One region of the Xanthomonas phaseoli pv. dieffenbachiae genome, then DNA from elsewhere that is predicted to be linked to it. Evidence: predicted binding sites of a transcription regulator. Region 1 holds the regulator's gene; the other holds the start of a gene.

Region 1 (8,550 bases):
CCCCACCGGCACCTCCATGTCCGAGTCCGAAGACGGCGGCGAGCGTACAGAGCTTCCCACCGAAAAACGCCTGCGCGAGGCCCGTGAGCAGGGCAACATCCCGCAGTCGCGCGAGTTGTCGACCGCGGCGGTGTTCGGTGCCGGCGTGTTTGCGCTGATGGTGCTGGCCCGTGGCATCGGCGATGGCGCTGCGGTGTGGATGAAGACCGCGCTCAGCCCGGACCCGAAGATGCGCGAGAACCCGATGGCGCTGTTCGGCCATTTCGGCGATCTGCTGCTGCAGTTGCTGTGGGTGATGCTGCCGCTGATCGGCATCTGCCTGGCTGCCGGGCTGGCTGGCCCGCTGATGATGAGCGGCCTGCGCTTTTCCGGCAAAGCGATCATGCCCGACCTCAGCAAGCTCAACCCGGCCAACGGGATCAAGCGCATGTGGGGCAGCAACAGCCTGGCCGAGCTGATCAAGTCGGTGCTGCGCCTGCTGTTTGTCGGGCTGGCCGCCAGCTTCTGCATCTCCAAGGGCCTGCACGGCCTGCGCTCGCTGGTGAACCAGCCGCTGGAACAGGCCATCGGCAACGGGCTGGACTTCACCAAGAGCCTGCTGTTCTACACCGCCGGCGCCCTGGTGCTGCTGGCCGCCATCGACGCGCCGTACCAGAAGTGGAACTGGCTGCGGAAGCTGAAGATGACGCGCGAAGAGATCAAGCGCGAGATGAAGGAAAGCGAGGGCAGCCCGGAAGTGAAGGGCCGCATCCGCCAGATGCAGATGCAGATGTCGCAGCGCCAGATGATGGAAGCGGTGCCCAAGGCCGACGTGGTGCTGATGAATCCGACCCACTACGCGGTGGCGCTCAAGTACGAAGGCGGCAAGATGCGCGCCCCGATCGTGGTGGCCAAGGGGGTGGACGAAATGGCCTTCCGCATCCGCGAAGCCGGCGAGCAGCACCGGGTGGCGATCGTCACTGCGCCGCCTTTGGCACGCGCCTTGCATAGGGAAGCCCAAATCGGCAAGGAAATTCCCGTGAGACTTTATTCGGTCGTGGCCCAGGTGCTCTCCTACGTCTACCAGCTGCGAGGCTGGAACGGCGGCCCGATGCCGGAACTGCCGTCGCTCGAGGTGGATGAGTTCGGCAAGGGAGCCAGCGCATGAGCGCCCGCCCCGCCCCGATGAACGCCCGCCGCGTCATGGAGTTGCTGCGCAACGGCCTGGGCGCCCCGCTGGCGTTGATGGCCATGCTGGCCATGCTGATGGTGCCGCTGGCCGCGCCGGTGCTGGATGCGCTGTTCACCTTCAACATCGCCATCTCGCTGATGGTGCTGCTGGCGGTGGTGTACGTGCAGCGCCCGCTGGAATTCACCATTTTCCCGATCGTGCTGTTGATGACCACGATGCTGCGGCTGGCGCTGAACGTCGCCTCCAGCCGCGTGATCCTGATCAACGGCCAGGACGGCCATGCCGCAGCCGGCAAGGTCATCGAGGCCTTCGGCCAGTTCGTGATCGGCGGCAACTACGCCGTGGGTATCGTGGTGTTCGCGATCCTGACCATCATCAACTTCGTGGTCATCACCAAGGGTGCCGGGCGCGTGTCGGAAGTGACCGCGCGCTTCATCCTGGACGCCATGCCCGGCAAGCAGATGGCCATCGACGCCGACCTCAACGCCGGTTTGCTGACGCGCGAGGAGGCCAAGGCCCGCCGCGAGGAAGTCCGCGAGGAAGCCGACTTCTATGGCGCGATGGACGGTGCCAACAAGTTCATCCGCGGCGACGCCATTGCCGCCATCCTGATCCTGTTCATCAACCTCATCGGCGGCATGGCGGTGGGCATGCTCCAGCACGGCATGAGCTTCATGGATGCCGCCTCCACGTACACCCTGCTGTCCATCGGCGACGGCCTGGTGGCGCAGCTGCCGGCCCTGCTGGTCTCCTCTTCGGTCGCCTTGCTGGTGACCCGCGCCTCGCGTGCACAGGACATGCGCGGGGCCATGGTCAGCCAGGTGTTCGGCCAGCACCGCGCCTTGGCGGTGGCTGCGGCCATCCTCGGCCTGGTCGGCCTGGTGCCGGGCATGCCGAACGTCGCGTTTTTGACGCTGGGCCTGATCCTGGGCGTGATCGCCTGGAAGCTATACAAGCGCAGCCTGGCAAAACCGGCCTCCGGCGATCCGGCGGCCGATCCGCAGGCGGCGGCCGCTGCGACCGCCGCACAGGCCAGCGCTGAACTGAGCTGGGACGAGCTGCGCCCGATCGACCCGCTGGGCCTGGAGGTGGGCTACCGGCTGATCCCGCTGGTGGACAAGAACCAGGGCGGCGAACTGATGGCGCGCATCAAGGGCGTGCGCCGCAAGCTCACCCAGGACATCGGGTTCCTGGTGCCGCCGGTGCATATCCGCGACAACCTGGAGCTATCGGCCAATGCCTACCGGCTGCTGGTGCATGGCGTGCCGGTGGCCACCGCAGAAATCTATTCCGACCGCGAACTGGCGCTGGACCCGGGCGGTGCGCTCGGCCAGCTCGACGGCATCCCCGGCAAGGACCCGGCATTCGGCCTGGATGCCACCTGGATCCAGCCGCACCAGCGCGCCTATGCCGAATCGATGGGCTACACCGTGGTCGACCCGGCGACCGTGGTCGCCACCCACCTGTCGCACCTGATCCGCGAACATGCCCCCGAACTGCTCGGTCACGAGGAGGTCCAGCAGTTGCTGGCGACCCTGGCCAAGACCGCGCCGAAGATGGTCGAAGACCTCACTCCGAAGGCGCTGCCGCTGTCGGTGGTGGTGCGCGTGCTGCAGAACCTGCTGATCGAGAAGATCCCGGTGCGGCAGCTGCGCAAGATCGTCGAGGCGCTGGTCGAACACGCTCCGCATAGCCAGGACCCGGCCACCCTCACCGCCGCGGTGCGTACCTCGCTGGGCCGCTTCATCGTGCAGGAAATCGCCGGCATGTCGGCCGAGCTGCCGGTGTTCACCCTGGCCCCGCAGCTGGAGCGCGTGCTGCAGGAATCCACCCACGGCAACGGCGTGGCGCTGGAACCCGGGCTGGCCGAACGCCTGCACCAAAGCCTGGCCGATTGCGTGGGCAAGCAGGAAGCCCGCAACGAACCGGCGGTGGTGCTGGTGCCCGGCCAGGTGCGCGCCGCACTGGCCCGCCTGGTGCGCCACAGCGTGCCCAGCCTGTCGGTGCTGGCCTATAGCGAAGTGCCGGAAGACAAGCGCCTGAAGCTGGTCGGCACGATCAGCTAAAGACTAGCGCCCCTCATCCGGCGCTGCGCGCCACCTTCTCCCGCCTGCGGGAGAAGGCAACGGGTTGCCAGCGCTGCAGCGGCGTTGCACCAACCCCTCCCTTCCCCCGCCTGCGGGGGACGGTGCCCGAAGGGCGGATGGGGGGCTGCCGTCTCGCGATGTTCCCGCAGGTGTGACTCTCACGGCACCAACCGCCTCATCCGGCGCTGCGCGCCACCTTCTCCCGCCCGCGCGAGAAGGCAACGGGTTGCCAGCGCTGCAGCGGCGTTGCACCAACCCTCCCATCCCCCGCCTGCGTGGGAAGGTGCCCGAAGGGCGGATGGGGGGCAGCCGTCTCGCGATGTTCCCGCAAGTGTGACTCTCACGGCACCAACCGCCTCATCCGGCGCTGCGCGCCACCTTCTCCCGCCTGCGGGAGAAGGCAACGGGTTGCCAGCGCTGCAGCGGCGTTGCACCGACCCCTCCCTTCCCCCGCCTGCGGGGGAAGGTGCCCAAAGGGCGGATGGGGGCAACAAGGGCAGCCGCCGCACGCGCAACCCTCCTGATCGAGCGCCAGAAATCCAGCACTGCGGTTTTGGCACACCGCATGCATTAGCTCTGGCGAGACCGCAGCCAGCACCACCGCTGCGGGGCGGATGGCAGGACTTGGAACACAAACGGGACAGGCAACTCATGACGCTGGCAACACACCCACATTCATCGCACACCCGTCCGGCGTCCGGCGGGTCCCGTTCCTGGAGGCACTTCGCATGAAAATCAAACGCTTTGTCGCCCCGGACATGCGCACCGCATTCCGCATGGTGCGTGAAGAACATGGCCCGGACGCGGTGATCCTGTCCAACCGTCGCACCGCCGAAGGCATCGAGATCGTCGCTGCCAGCAACTACGACGAAGAGCTCGTGCAGCGCGCCCTGGAAACCGCGCGCTCCGACACTCCGGCCTCCACCCAGCACCAGCAGGCTCCCGCCCAGCCGGCAGCCGCCCCGCAAGCCCCGGCCAAGCCCGCTGCTCCGGTGCACGCGTTGCTCAAGCCGTCTGCCGACGCCGAGGCAAGCCAGCGCCAGCGCGTCGCCAGCGCCGCCGACGACATGATTGCCGCCATGGCGCTGCGCCAGCCGGTCAGCGTGCCGCGCCAGGCGCCGGTCGCCGCCCCGGTGCGTACCGCCAGCATTCCTTCGCCCGCTGCCCAGGCACTCGCCCACGCGGTTGCCGTCACCGCCGCGCCGCGCCAGGAACACGCGCTGTCGGCCGTGCCGGAACAGCTGTTCGCCGACTTTTTGACCACTGCCCCGGTGCAGCGCCCGGCCGTGCAGGCCGCCCCGGTCCAGGCGCCGGCTCCGGTCATGGCGGCCACGGTTGCCGCTCCCGCCTACGCCGCCCAGGACCAGGACGACGACGCCTTCGCCGACGAAGCCGACTTCGATCTGGACGATGCCCTGCCGCAGATCCTGCCGCCGGCCGCGCTGCCGCCGATCGTGGTCGCCCCGCCGGCCCTGGCCGCCGTGCCGGTTGCCGCCACGCCGGCGCCGCAGAACGACGAAGAACTCAAGCAGCTGCGCGGCGAACTGGCGCTGATGCGGCAGATGATCGAGCGCGAGATGAACCGCCTCACCGACGAGCGCCTGCGTGGCTTGCCGGTGCGCGCCCAGGCGCTGGAACTGATGGACGACTACGGTTTCGACGCCGGCCTGACCCGCGATATCGCCCTGCAGATCCCCGCCGATACCGAATTGCACCGTGGCCGCGGCCTGATGCTGGGCTTGCTGTCCAAGCGTCTGCCGGTGGCCCCGGTGGACCCGCTGGAACGCGGCGGCGTGATCGCCCTGGTCGGCCCGACCGGCGCCGGCAAGACCACCACCATCGCCAAGCTCGCCCAGCGCTTTGCCGCCCAGCACGCCCCGCGCGACGTGGCCCTGGTCACCACCGACACCCAGCGCGTGGGCGGCCGCGAGCAGCTGCACAGCTACGGCCGCCAGCTCGGCATCGCGGTGCACGAGGCCGACAGCGCCGAAAGCCTGCTGGAGCTGCTGGAGCGCCTGCGCGACTACAAGCTGGTGCTCATCGACACCGCCGGCATGGGCCAGCGCGACCGTGCCCTGGCCGCCCAGCTGAACTGGCTGCGCGCCGCCCAGCAGGTCACCTCGCTGCTGGTATTGCCTGCCAACGCCCATTTTTCCGACCTCGACGAGGTCGTACGCCGCTTCGCCCACGCCAAGCCCCAAGGCGTGGTGCTGACCAAACTCGACGAGACCGGCCGCTTCGGCAGCGCCTTGTCGGTGGTGGTCGACCACCAAATGCCCATCACCTGGGTGACTGACGGACAGCGGGTCCCCGACGACCTGCACCGCGCCAATGCCGCCAGTCTCGTTCTTCGCCTTGAAGATTTGCGGCGCGCTGCCGATAAGCCCTGTACTCCGGAGCACAACCATGCAGTCGCGTGAATACGCCAAGCTGACCAACGCCTTCCCCCTGTCGGCGACCCGTCCCGAGCCCTTGGGCCCGGTGCGCACCATTGCCGTGACCGGCGGCAAGGGTGGCGTGGGCAAGACCAACATCTCCGCCAACCTGGCCGTGGCGCTTGCCGACATGGGCAAACGCACCCTGCTGCTGGACGCCGACCTCGGCCTGGCCAACCTGGACGTGGTCTTGGGCCTGGCGCCCAAGTACACCCTGGCCGACCTGATCGCCGGCCGTTGCACGCTCGATGAAGTCATCATCGAAGGGCCCGGCGGCGTGCTGGTGGTGCCGGCCGCTTCCGGTCGCCGCCACATGGCCGAACTGGCCCCGGCCCAGCACATCGGCCTGGTCAACGTGTTCTCCGAACTGGAACGCGACCTGGACGTGATGGTCATCGACACCGCCGCCGGCATCACCGACAGCGTGCTGACCTTCTGCCAGGCCGCCCAGGACACCGTGGTGGTGGTCTGCGACGAGCCGGCCTCGATCACCGACGCCTACGCGCTGATCAAGGTGCTCTCGCGCGAACGCGGCGTGGACCGCCTGCAGATCATCGCCAACATGGTGCGCGACCCCAACGAAGGCCGCCTGCTGTACGACAAGCTCTCCCGCGTCTGCGAGAAGTTCCTCGGCGATGTCTCGCTGAACTATCTCGGCCATGTGCCGCAGGACGACTGGCTGCGCCTGTCGGTGCAGCGCCAGCAACCGGTCATCAAGGCCTACCCCGCCAGTCCGTCGGCGCAGGCCATCGCAGAAATCGCACGCCGTACCTCGCGCTGGCAGGCCCCGACCGTGCCGCGCGGCAACGTCGAGTTCTTTGTCGAACGCATCATCCAACGGGGAGTGGCCGCATGAGCACCGCTACCGCAACCACGGCCAGCGCGCAGTACCGCGCCGTGCAGCGCAACAACGCCAACGACGTGGTGACCCAGCACGCCGACCTGGTCCGCCGCATCGCCCACCATCTGGCGGCGCGCCTGCCGGCCAGCGTGGAAGTGGACGACCTGATCCAGGCCGGCATGATCGGCCTGATCGAAGCCTCGCGCAGCTACGATTCCGAACAGGGCGCGTCCTTCGAAACCTATGCCTCGATCCGTATCCGCGGCTCGATGATCGACGAGATTCGCAGGGGCGACTGGGTGCCGCGTTCGGTGCACCGCCGCGCCCGCGATGCCGCCGCCGCCGTGCGCAAGATCGAACAGAACACCGGCCGCGCCGCCGCCGCCACCGAAGTGGCCGCCGCCATGGAAATGCCGCTGCCCGATTACCTGCGCCTGATGGAAGATGCCGCACGTGGCCAGGTGCTGAGCCTGGAATCGCGCATCGAAGATCACGGCGAGCTGGACACCACCGCCAAGGGTGGCCCCAATCCGCAGCAGATGATGGAGCGTGGCGAATTCGGCCGCGAGCTGGGCAAGGCCATCGGCCAGTTGCCCGAGCGCGAGCAGCTGGTGCTGTCGTTGTATTACGAGCAGGAATTGAACCTGAAGGAAATCGGCGCCGTGCTCGGCGTCAGCGAATCGCGCGTGTGCCAGATCCACGGCCAGGCGGTGGTGCGTTTGCGTGGCCGCCTCAAAGTCTTCGAACTGGCCGATGCCGGCGTCGAAGTCGACGACTGAATTTTTCGCGTAATTTTTCGTGTTAGGAGCTTGATGTGAACAAGAACATGCGGATCCTGATCGTGGACGACTTCTCGACGATGCGACGTATCGTCAAGAACCTGTTGGGCGATCTCGGCTTCACCAATACCGCAGAGGCCGAAGACGGCAACAGCGCCCTGGCCGCGTTGCGTGCCGGCCCGTTCGATTTCGTGGTCACCGACTGGAACATGCCCGGCATGACCGGCATCGACCTGCTGCGCAACATCCGCGCCGACGCCAAGCTCAAGCACCTGCCGGTGATGATGGTGACCGCCGAAGCCAAGCGCGAGCAGATCATCGAAGCGGCCCAGTGCGGCGTGAACGGCTACATCATCAAGCCGTTCACCGCCCAGACGCTGGAAGAAAAGCTGGGCAAGGTGTTCGAACGTCTGGCGGCGACCGCCTGATGAACGCGACCGTGGAAACCGATGCCGAACGTGCCGCCTTGATCGAGCGCCTGCAGAACGCACTCGATGCACTGGAAAGCGGTGACCAGGTCGCCTGGCGTCGCGAGGTGGATCACCTCGCCGCCCTGCGCACGCGCCCGATGATGCAGAGCCTGAGCCGGCTCGCCCGCGAACTCGGCCAGGCACTGGGCGAACTGCCCACCGTGCCCGAAGAAGCCGGCGAGCTGGACGATGCCTGCTCGCGCCTGGACCATGTGGTGGAGATGACCGAGAAGGCCAGCCACCGCACATTGGATCTGGTCGAAGAATGCCGCGAGCTGGCCAACCAGCTGCGCAGCGGCGGGCTCAATCAGGACCAGGGCGCGCTGCTGGAAAAGATGCGCCATAACCTGACCGAACTGTCGCTGGCGCAGAGCTATCAGGATTTGAGCGGCCAGATCATCCGGCGCGTGGCCGGCATCGTGCGGCGTGTGCATGAAGGCTTCGGTGCGCTCGGCTTGCCGCCGAAGAATCCCGAGCCGAAGAAAGACGACGGCGGTCTTGCCGGTCCTGCAATCAAGGGCCTGGACCGTCATGCGGTGTCGCAAGACGACGCCGACGACCTGCTGTCCGGATTGGGGCTGTAACCATGAGTGCTGTTCCAGACGATATTGCTGCCGATTTCATCGTCGAGGCCCAGGAAATCCTGGATCGCCTCGGCGAACAGCTGGTCTCGCTGGAACAGGCGCCAGAAGAAGCCGACCAGCTCAACGCGGTGTTCCGCGGCTTCCACACGCTCAAGGGCGGCGCCGGCTTTCTGGCGATCAAGC
Region 2 (8,550 bases), 1.5 Mb from region 1:
CAGGCCGGTGAGTTCATCGCGCATCGCCAGCCGCGATAACTGGCGCCGGTGCCGTGCGCCGAAGGCCAGCACCACCAGTGCCCCGAGCAGCAACAGGCAGGCTGCGCACAACGCGATCCACAGCGTCCGCTGGCCGGCTTCGCGCGCCTGCAGTGCCAGCTGCGCGGTCTCGCTGCGGCGGCGCAGCTCGGCCGTTTCGGCGCCGCGGCGTGCATCTTCGTAGCGCGCCTGCAAGCGCAACATCACCGTATCGCGCTGGCGGTCCAGGCTCTGCGCGCGCAGCGCATTGGCGCGTTGCAGTTCCTGGTAGGCCTCGGCATGGCGGCCTTGGAATGCAAGTGCCTGGGCGATGGCGTCGACCAATTGCGCGCGACGGTTCAAGGTCAGATTGGGATCGTCTGCGGCCTTGGCAGCGACGATTTCCGCGTCCAGGCCCTGCGCCTTCAACGCGATCAAGGCCTGCAGCAAGACGGCGTGACATGCCGCAACACGCCCGATATTGCCTTGTTGCTGCATCAGCGGCAGGGCTTCGCGGGCCATCGTCAATGCAGAAGCGGCATCGCCGGTTTCGATCAGGGCCTCGCTGGCACTGGTCAGCGCTGCAGCCACGCCCGCCTGGTCGCGCAGTTCGCGGCTGAGCGCCAATGCGCGCCTGAAATGCAGCAGCGCCGCTTCCGGTTGCCGTGTTGCCAAGGCAGTGCCGAACTCGTGTTCGACCAGACTGCGCTGAAAGCGCGCCGGCTGGTCGTGCAGGCGTGCCAGCGCACGCTGCAGGTAGTCTTCGGTTTCGTTGTCTTCGGCGGCGCGACCACCGACGCGGCTGGCCAATGCTCCCAGTTGCGTCAACGCATCCAGCTCCAGCCCCAGCAGGTTTTCGCGCGCGGCACATTGATAGCTGGCCTGCGCCGCGCTCCAGGATTCATCGCTGCTGCCGGAGGCGAGCATGCTCCACATGTCGACCGCCTCCACTTCGCACAGCAGATCGTTGCGGCCCAGCGCGCTGGCCCGTTGGCGCAGCGCTTCCAGCCGCGCCACCATGACGCGATTGGGGTTTTCGCGCACATCGCTGAGCGCCTGCACGATATCCAGCCACAGCCGTGCCTGCGGGGTGTTGCCGTGCAGCTGGTCGAGCTTTCCGCGCGCCTGCGTCAGCACCGCCTGGCGGCGTTCGCTGTCTTCCAGTGAAATAAGCACGCGTGCCTGCGCCAGCAAGGCCCAGAACTCGGCATCCACGTCGTGGTCGCGGCTTGCCCGCTGCAGTGCGCCTTGTGCGATCTGCAACGCCATCACCGGGTCGTCGATGGTCGCCGCTTCGATCGTCTTCCACGGCTGCGGCTGCGCCGACACCATGCCACTGCCCAGCAGCAAGGCGAACGCGGCGAGCCCATGCCGCCACCGGACCACGAACATGCTCATCGCGTCATCACGTCGACGACGGGCCGTAACGTGCGCACGCCAGGCCGATGCCATCTGCGCAGACGTGGCGGCTTGCTGGTTGCTGCGGCATTTCAAGCACTCCCACGGTTGGATGGCGATGGAATCCAGCGAAATTTCAGGCCAAACGCCCGTCTTCCGATGTGATGCGAGCGTCATGATGACCAACGCACACGGCCGCCAACGCGATCAAGGCCCAAGCGCTCGCGTTCGTTATCGGCCCAGGCGGGCCACTCTTGAATTCGGATGACGATAGAGCGCAGCCCATCGCACCGGCGCGCAGAAGGCAACCAGACCCGCTTGATCGCTTTGCTTGGTCCATGCGCCCGACGCACCACGACAGCAACCCAACCCATCTGTCCCGATCGCCGTGGTTTCGGTATGCCAGGACATGGCAGCCTTGCGCGCCAGCGGGGTGAAGCTCCCACGGGGTGGCCGCGTAAACTGCCGCACGGCAGCTGCCGCCCCTCGATTTTCCGGAGACGCCGTGATCTCACCCCTGCCCCGCCTGCTCACGCTGCTCGCCATCGCCTTGCTGTCGGCCTGCGCCACACAGGCCCCGCGTGCCCCGCAGCGCTCGCCCGATGCGGTCAAGGCCGATATCGCGCGGCGCCTGCCGGCAACCTTGCCCGACCGCGCCGGCTGGGCCAGCGATGTGTATGTGGCGCTGTCCTCGCAGGCCTTGGACACCAGCGCCGAACACATCTGCGCAGTGCTGGCGGTGACCGAGCAGGAATCGAGCTACCAGGCCAACCCGATCGTGCCCAACCTGGGCAAGATCTCGCGTGCCGAGATCGACCGCCGCGCCAGTGCGCATCACATTCCCGGCTTCATGGTCGATGCCGCCTTGCGTCTGAATTCCCCGGATGGGCGCAGCTATGCCACGCGCATCGCTGCTGCGCGCACCGAGCAGGAACTGAGCCGCATCTTCGAAGACTTCACCGGCAGCGTGCCGCTGGGCGCGCGCCTGTTCGACGGATTCAACCCGGTGCATACCGCCGGGCCGATGCAGGTGAGCATCGCCTTCGCCGAGCAGCATGCGCAACGCTACCCCTACCCGCCTGGCGACTCGATCCGCCACGACGTCTTCAGCCGCCGTGGCGGGCTGTGGTTCGGTACGCAGCATCTGCTGGGTTATCCGGCCAACTACGACGCGCTGCTGTATCGCTTCGCCGATTTCAACGCCGGCTGGTACGCCAGCCGCAATGCCGCCTTCCAGGCCGCGCTGAGCACCGCCAGCGGCATCGCGCTAGCCCTGGACGGCGACCTGCTTACGCCGGGCGCCAGCCTGGACGCGCCCGGCAGCACCGAGCGTGCCGCACGCAGCCTGGGCAACCAGTTGGCGATGAGCGACCGCCAGCTCCGCCGCGCACTGGAGGACGGCAACAGCGCAGATTTCGCCGACTCCGACCTGTATCGCCAGGTGTTCGCGTTGGCAGAGCGCAGCGCCGGCAAGCCGCTGCCGCGTGCCGTGTTGCCCGGCATCACCCTGGAAAGCCCCAAGATCACCCGCACGCTCACCACCGCCTGGTTTGCACAGCGGGTGAACGAGCGCTGGAAGCGCTGCATGAGCAAGTAGGCGCGCGGGCTGCCGCGCCGCCGGCGCTGCGCTCTGTCGCCTCATTCGCCGCTCAGGCGACTGGTCAACACATCGCCGACCACCGGGCCATGGTCCAGCTTGCCATCGCTGCCGCGTTGATACCTGATGCCGGCACGACACGCGGCAGGGTCCATCTCCCATACCCATCCATACAGGGCGCGCCCTGTCGCTGGTGGGGAGCGTAGCGGCATGTTCATGCGCAGGCCATCGTCCTGGCCGCGGTCCAGCGTGCACATGACGGTGCCGGCGCCGTCGTCTTCGGCGTCCGGGTCGATTTCGTCCACATGGGTGATGGTGGCGATGATCGGCTCGGCATTCACCTGTTGCTGCAACACGTTTGGAAGATCGGCAAGCGGTGGCGCGGCGCGCCCGCCGGATGGCTCCTGGACGAACGCATCGGTCAGCTTCACCTTGCGGAAGTAGTACTCGCTGCGTCCGAGTGTTTTCGAGCCATCCATGGCCGTGGCCATGTCTGCCAGTTCGTCGCTGCGCAGCAGGAACATGTCGGTACCCGAGCGCATCACCAGCAGTTGCGCATCGTTGGCATCGCTACCGCTCGAATCGCGGCGCAGGCGGATGTCCAGCGTGATGTATTGATCGCCCATCTCGGTGTGCGTCACCTCGAAGCGCCCCGAATACGCACGCACATCGCAGCGTGCAAGACTGCGATGGTCGATCTTCCAAAACAGCAGGCGATACTGCCCGTCGGGCTCCAGCGCCAGCATGCGATGCCAATCGATATACGAGGACAGATACAGGCCGTGCAGGTCGTCGCTCGCCCGTGGTTGCGGGAAGATGCCCTCGAACACGGAGCGCTGCTCTGCGGGCAATGCATCGGCATTGGTGGTGGGCACATCGGCCACCGGTGCCGGGCGGTCGACAGCGTCGCGCAGCCGGGTGTGCAGCGCCAACGCATCGACCTTGGTGACCCGCAGCATCTGCATCGAGAACAGCAACTGATCGATCTCATAGACCTCGCCCGCAGCGAGCGGGCCGCACTCCTTGCGCGCGGCGGCAAGCAGGGCCGATGGGATCAGGGAATCGCAAAATGCCGCATCGCAGAGGGACTTGTTGAAGAAGTCCTCCAGGTTCCAGCTCAGATCGCCGGTGGCCTTGGAGACCGGATCCACATAGACCACGTCTTCGTCGGTGGCGGTGAGCTTGCGGTAGTACAGCAGTGCGCCGAAGGGAGTGAGCGCGATCGGAATACGCTGCACCGCGTCAGGTGGCGAGACGATCCAGCGATCCAGCACCGGCTGCCAGTGCCGCGGGTCGATCAGCGCCAATTGCATGCGTCCATAGTGCCCCAGCCCTTTTTTGCGCCATAGCTCAAGCAGGCTGGCAGGCAGCACCGGCGCATATGCGGCAATCAGATCCGTTGCGGCAGGCTGCGTCTTGCCTGGCGGATGCGCCTTGAGGAAGCGGGACAGTGCCAAGCGGCGAAACCAGGACATCGGGCGGCCTCCAGTCGACGTTGCGTGGATTCGACACCCCGCAGCGGGCCGCATGGCCTTGCAGGGACATGCGAGAAGCGTAGTGCATCGCGCACGGGTCGCGTCGCCGCGTAGTCGGTGGCTGACCGAGTCGCGACGCACGTGCCGTGGGTGTCTTCGCCCAGGACGGGGGCCGGGCTGGCCCCACGCAGTGCCGGGCCTGGGCGACCCACTGGGCAACCGCTCGATTGCCGGCCTGCTTTCTGGGCCGCGCGGTGTCCTCCCCCTAGCCGGGTGTGGCCCGCGACGGACGCCCCCACGCAGGCACGACTTCTGGCAGAGGCACCCGGCCCACGTGGCCGGTAGCATCGCACGGTCGCGCCGACCGCATTGCGCGCTCCTTTCGTCCCGGAGAGTCTTCATGCCCACCACCCCGCTGCCGCCGCGGCACCTGTTCGTCGCCATCGCCCTGGCCGCCCTGCCGGCACTTGCCAGCGCGCAAGCCCCTGCCGTCACCGAGGCCGACTACGCGCGCGCCGAACGGCTGATCAGCTACGCCGCACAGCCGCTGGTCGACCATGCCCTCACCCGCATCGACTGGCTGGACGCCACGCACGTGGTGTATGTCGATCACGATGCCAAGGGCAACCGGCTGCTGCAGCTGGACACCAGCACCGGCAAGACCGCACCGCTCTTCAAACAGGCGGCGCTGGTCGCTTCGCTCAACACGCTGTTGAAGACCGGCGACAAGCCGCTCAAGGCCGACACCTTCGCACCGGTGGTCAAGCGCACCGCCGATGGTCGCTACCGCCTCACCGTGCGCGACACCGCCGTGGTCTGCGATGCGCGTGCGCGTTGCAGCAAGCTGTACGCCAAGGACAAAGCGGAACCGGGCGTGCTGTCGCCGGACAAGCGCAGCGAAGCCTTCATCCGCGACTGGAACCTGTGGGTGCGCGATCTTGCCAGTGGCCAGGAAACCCAGCTCACCCACGATGGCGTGGAGAACTTCGGTTACGCCACCGATAACGCCGGCTGGCAGCACACCGACAATGCCATCGTGGCGTGGTCGCCGGACTCCCGCAAGATCGCCACCTTCCAGCAGGACCAGCGCAAGACCGGCGACATGTACCTGGTCAGCACCAAGCTTGGCCATCCGGAGCTGCAGGCCTGGAAATATCCGCTGGCCGGCGACAAGGACGTGACCATGATCGAGCGCGTCATCATCGACGTGCCCACCCGCAGCGTGCTGCGCCTGAAAACACCGTCGGACCAACATCGCTCCACGCTGTGCGACGATGTGAGTTGCTCGCCCGGCTTGTGGGACGACGTGAAGTGGGCACCGGACAGCAAGACGCTGGCGTTCGCCTCCACCTCGCGCTTCCACAAGCAGACCTGGTTGCGCATTGCCTATGCCGGCACGGGCGCGGTGCGCACAGCCTTCGACGAAACCGTCAAGACCTATTACGAAAGCGGCCAAGTCGCCGCCAACTGGGCGTACCTGCCGGCCAGCAACGAGGCCGTGTGGTTCTCCGAACGCAGCGATTGGGGCCAGCTGTATCTCTACGATCTGGCCACCGGCAAGCCCAAGCGCGCCATCACCACCGGCGAAGGCAACGTCACCGAATTGTTGCGCGTGGACCCGGTCACGCGTACCGCATGGTTTGTCGGCGTCGGCCGCAGCGCAGGCGTGGACCCGTACTACCAGCAGCTGTGGAAAGTCAGCCTGGATGGCGGCGAGCCGGTGTTGCTCACGCCCGAACCGGCCAATCACAGCATCGCGCTGTCGCCCGATGGCGCACGCTTTGTCGACACCTATTCCACCTCGGTCACGCCGCCGGTCACGTTGCTGCGCGACGCCGGCGACGGCCGCACTGTGAGCGCGATGGCCACCGCCGATATCACGCGCCTCAAGGCGGCCGGCTGGGTACCGCCGGAACCGATCACGGTAAAGGCACGCGACGGCAAGACCACGCTGTACGGATTGATGTTCAAGCCCAGCAACTTCGACCCCACGCGCACGTATCCGGTCATCGACTACGTCTACCCGGGCCCGCAAACCGGCTCGGTGCGCGGGCGCAGCTTCCTGGCCGGCCACGGCGACAACCAGTCGCTGGCCGAACTGGGCTTCATCGTGGTCGCCATCGATGGCATGGGCACGCCGTGGCGCTCCAAGACCTTCCACGACACCTGGTACGCCGACATGGGCGACAACACCTTGCCCGACCAGGTCGCCGGCTTGAAGGAGCTGGGTCGGCGCTATCCCTGGATCGATCTGGATCGCGTCGGCATCTGGGGCCATTCCGGCGGCGGCAACGCCTCGACCGGCGCGATGCTGCGCTATCCGGATTTCTTCAAGGTCGCCTGGTCGGAAAGCGGCAACCACGACAATCGCGGCTACGAAGACGATTGGGCCGAGAAGTATCACGGCGAGCACATCGTCAACAAGGATGGCACTTCCAACTACGACGATCAGGCCAACGCCAACCACGCCAGCAAACTCAAGGGCCGGCTGATGCTGGTGCACGGTACCCTGGACGACAACGTGCCGCCGTACCTCACCTTGCTGGTGGCCGATGCCTTGATCAAGGCCAACAAGGACTTCGACATGCTGATGCTGCCCAACGCCAAGCACGGCTACGGCGATCTCACCCCGTACGTCACCCGCCGTCGCTGGGATTACTTCGTGCAGTACCTGCTCGGTGCGACCCCGCCGGCGCAGTACCAGATGAAGCCGATGCCGGCCAATTGAGCGGCGTGCAGGGTGCGGCGGCCGATGCTGCGCCATGTCCGTGGCTAATGCGTCACCGCGCCAAGTTGCCGGACCACACGTGTCATCCGGGCAGACCCGGATGACACGGCGGCCACAGGCTTGGCCGTGCTGCCACTCGCTTGTCTACTCAAAAACGCCAGCACGCGCGTGGGTTCCCCGCGTCGATGCGGCTCGGTGTAGAACCCGTGGCCCTTCTTGGGGAAGTACAGAGATTCCGCCGGCACGCCGGCACCCTTGAGTGCCCGCCCCACCCATTTGGTGTGTTCGATCGGCGTGCTCCTCCTTGCCACCGGCCGCAAGAAACACCGGCAGCTTGATCCGCTTGGCCAGCGTCACCGGCCAACGTGCTGGAAGGATGCTGTGCGCGCCGAGCGCGCAATGGATCAGTGCGCAGGTTGTCGCTGGCCCAGCAAGCCAATACGCCGGAACCACATCTCCAGCGGCACCGGTCACCAGCGGTGGCAACGCCGCCAGCAGACTCAACACCCATGCCCACCACGGCCAGCGCAACCGCAAGGCGGCAATCAGACTGACCGCGACATAGAACAGGAACGCCGCGCCATGCAGGCGCCCCAACACCCAGACCACAAGCTCGGTGCTGTGCAGCCAGTACTTCAGAAACATGCCGACTAAGAGCAGCTACCAAAGCTACTGCGCAGCCGCCAGGCGGGCGCGGCCGGTGCTCGGAATCGGCATGTACCACTCGTACACTGCGGTTCCTGCGCGCCGTCCGCGCCCACCTGACGGCTGCTCGCTACGTTTTGTTAGCAGCTCTAATAATCCGGCCCAGGTCAGCCCTTCGAAAAATGCAGCCAACGCAAACAGCCGGCCGATCGGCGACAACGCAGAAGACACACGCATACAACACTCCAGACGGACAGGGTTGCCGCGACGCGATGGCGACGGCGACGCCCGCTGGCATGGCCAGTCTACAGCCCGCATCAGCAAAACCCAGGCCCAAGGACTGGCAAGCACCTGCATGTCGGTGCTCGATGTGGGTGACGACAAGCGGACCACGCGTCGGTTGGCGCCCCAAGCCCACATGCAAGCGATAATGTCGGCCCCTTTGTCATGAAGCCTCGCATCATGCGCATCGCACCGCTGTTGTTACTGCTCATCGCCCTACTGCCCGCCACGGCGCTGGCTCTGAAGGTGCACGATGGCGATCTGCTGTTCGTCACCGCGGCGCGCACCGGCCTCAGTGGCGCCATCGACGATGCAACTGGCGTACAGGGCCAACCCAGTTTCGACCATGTCGCGCTGGTGGCGTATGCAGGCGATGCGGCAGTGGTCCTGCACGCCGACGAGCACGG

What was found. The regulator FliA, encoded in region 1, starts transcription of late flagellar genes. The targets are predictions, from matches to a motif close to TAAAGTTTNNCNNNCNNNGGCCGATAA.
Region 2: a site for FliA is predicted at 1,648-1,674, ahead of FLG15_RS02660 (GGDEF domain-containing protein). Genes of this name have one in related genera too.

What each region holds. Positions count from the first base shown of each region.
Region 1 covers NZ_CP041380.1:2,103,317-2,111,866, reverse strand. The annotation lists gene flhB (flagellar biosynthesis protein FlhB) at 17-1,147, shown strand; gene flhA (flagellar biosynthesis protein FlhA) at 1,165-3,237, shown strand; gene flhF (flagellar biosynthesis GTPase FlhF) at 3,987-5,678, shown strand; gene FLG15_RS09625 (MinD/ParA family protein) at 5,665-6,549, shown strand; gene FLG15_RS09620 (RNA polymerase sigma factor FliA) at 6,546-7,313, shown strand; gene cheY (chemotaxis response regulator CheY) at 7,349-7,741, shown strand; gene FLG15_RS09610 (protein phosphatase CheZ) at 7,741-8,367, shown strand; gene FLG15_RS09605 (chemotaxis protein CheA) at 8,370-8,550, shown strand, end outside.
Region 2 covers NZ_CP041380.1:563,771-572,320, reverse strand. The annotation lists gene FLG15_RS02660 (GGDEF domain-containing protein) at 1-1,416, opposite strand, end outside; gene FLG15_RS02650 (DUF1615 domain-containing protein) at 1,922-3,013, shown strand; gene FLG15_RS02645 (GAD-like domain-containing protein) at 3,055-4,488, opposite strand; gene FLG15_RS02640 (S9 family peptidase) at 4,889-7,216, shown strand; partial or broken gene FLG15_RS02635 (alpha/beta hydrolase family protein) at 7,261-7,573, opposite strand; partial or broken gene FLG15_RS02630 (DUF3817 domain-containing protein) at 7,621-7,876, opposite strand; RNA gene FLG15_RS02625 (sX9 sRNA) at 7,932-8,007, shown strand; partial or broken gene FLG15_RS23745 (DUF3817 domain-containing protein) at 8,018-8,098, opposite strand; gene FLG15_RS02620 (YiiX/YebB-like N1pC/P60 family cysteine hydrolase) at 8,309-8,550, shown strand, end outside.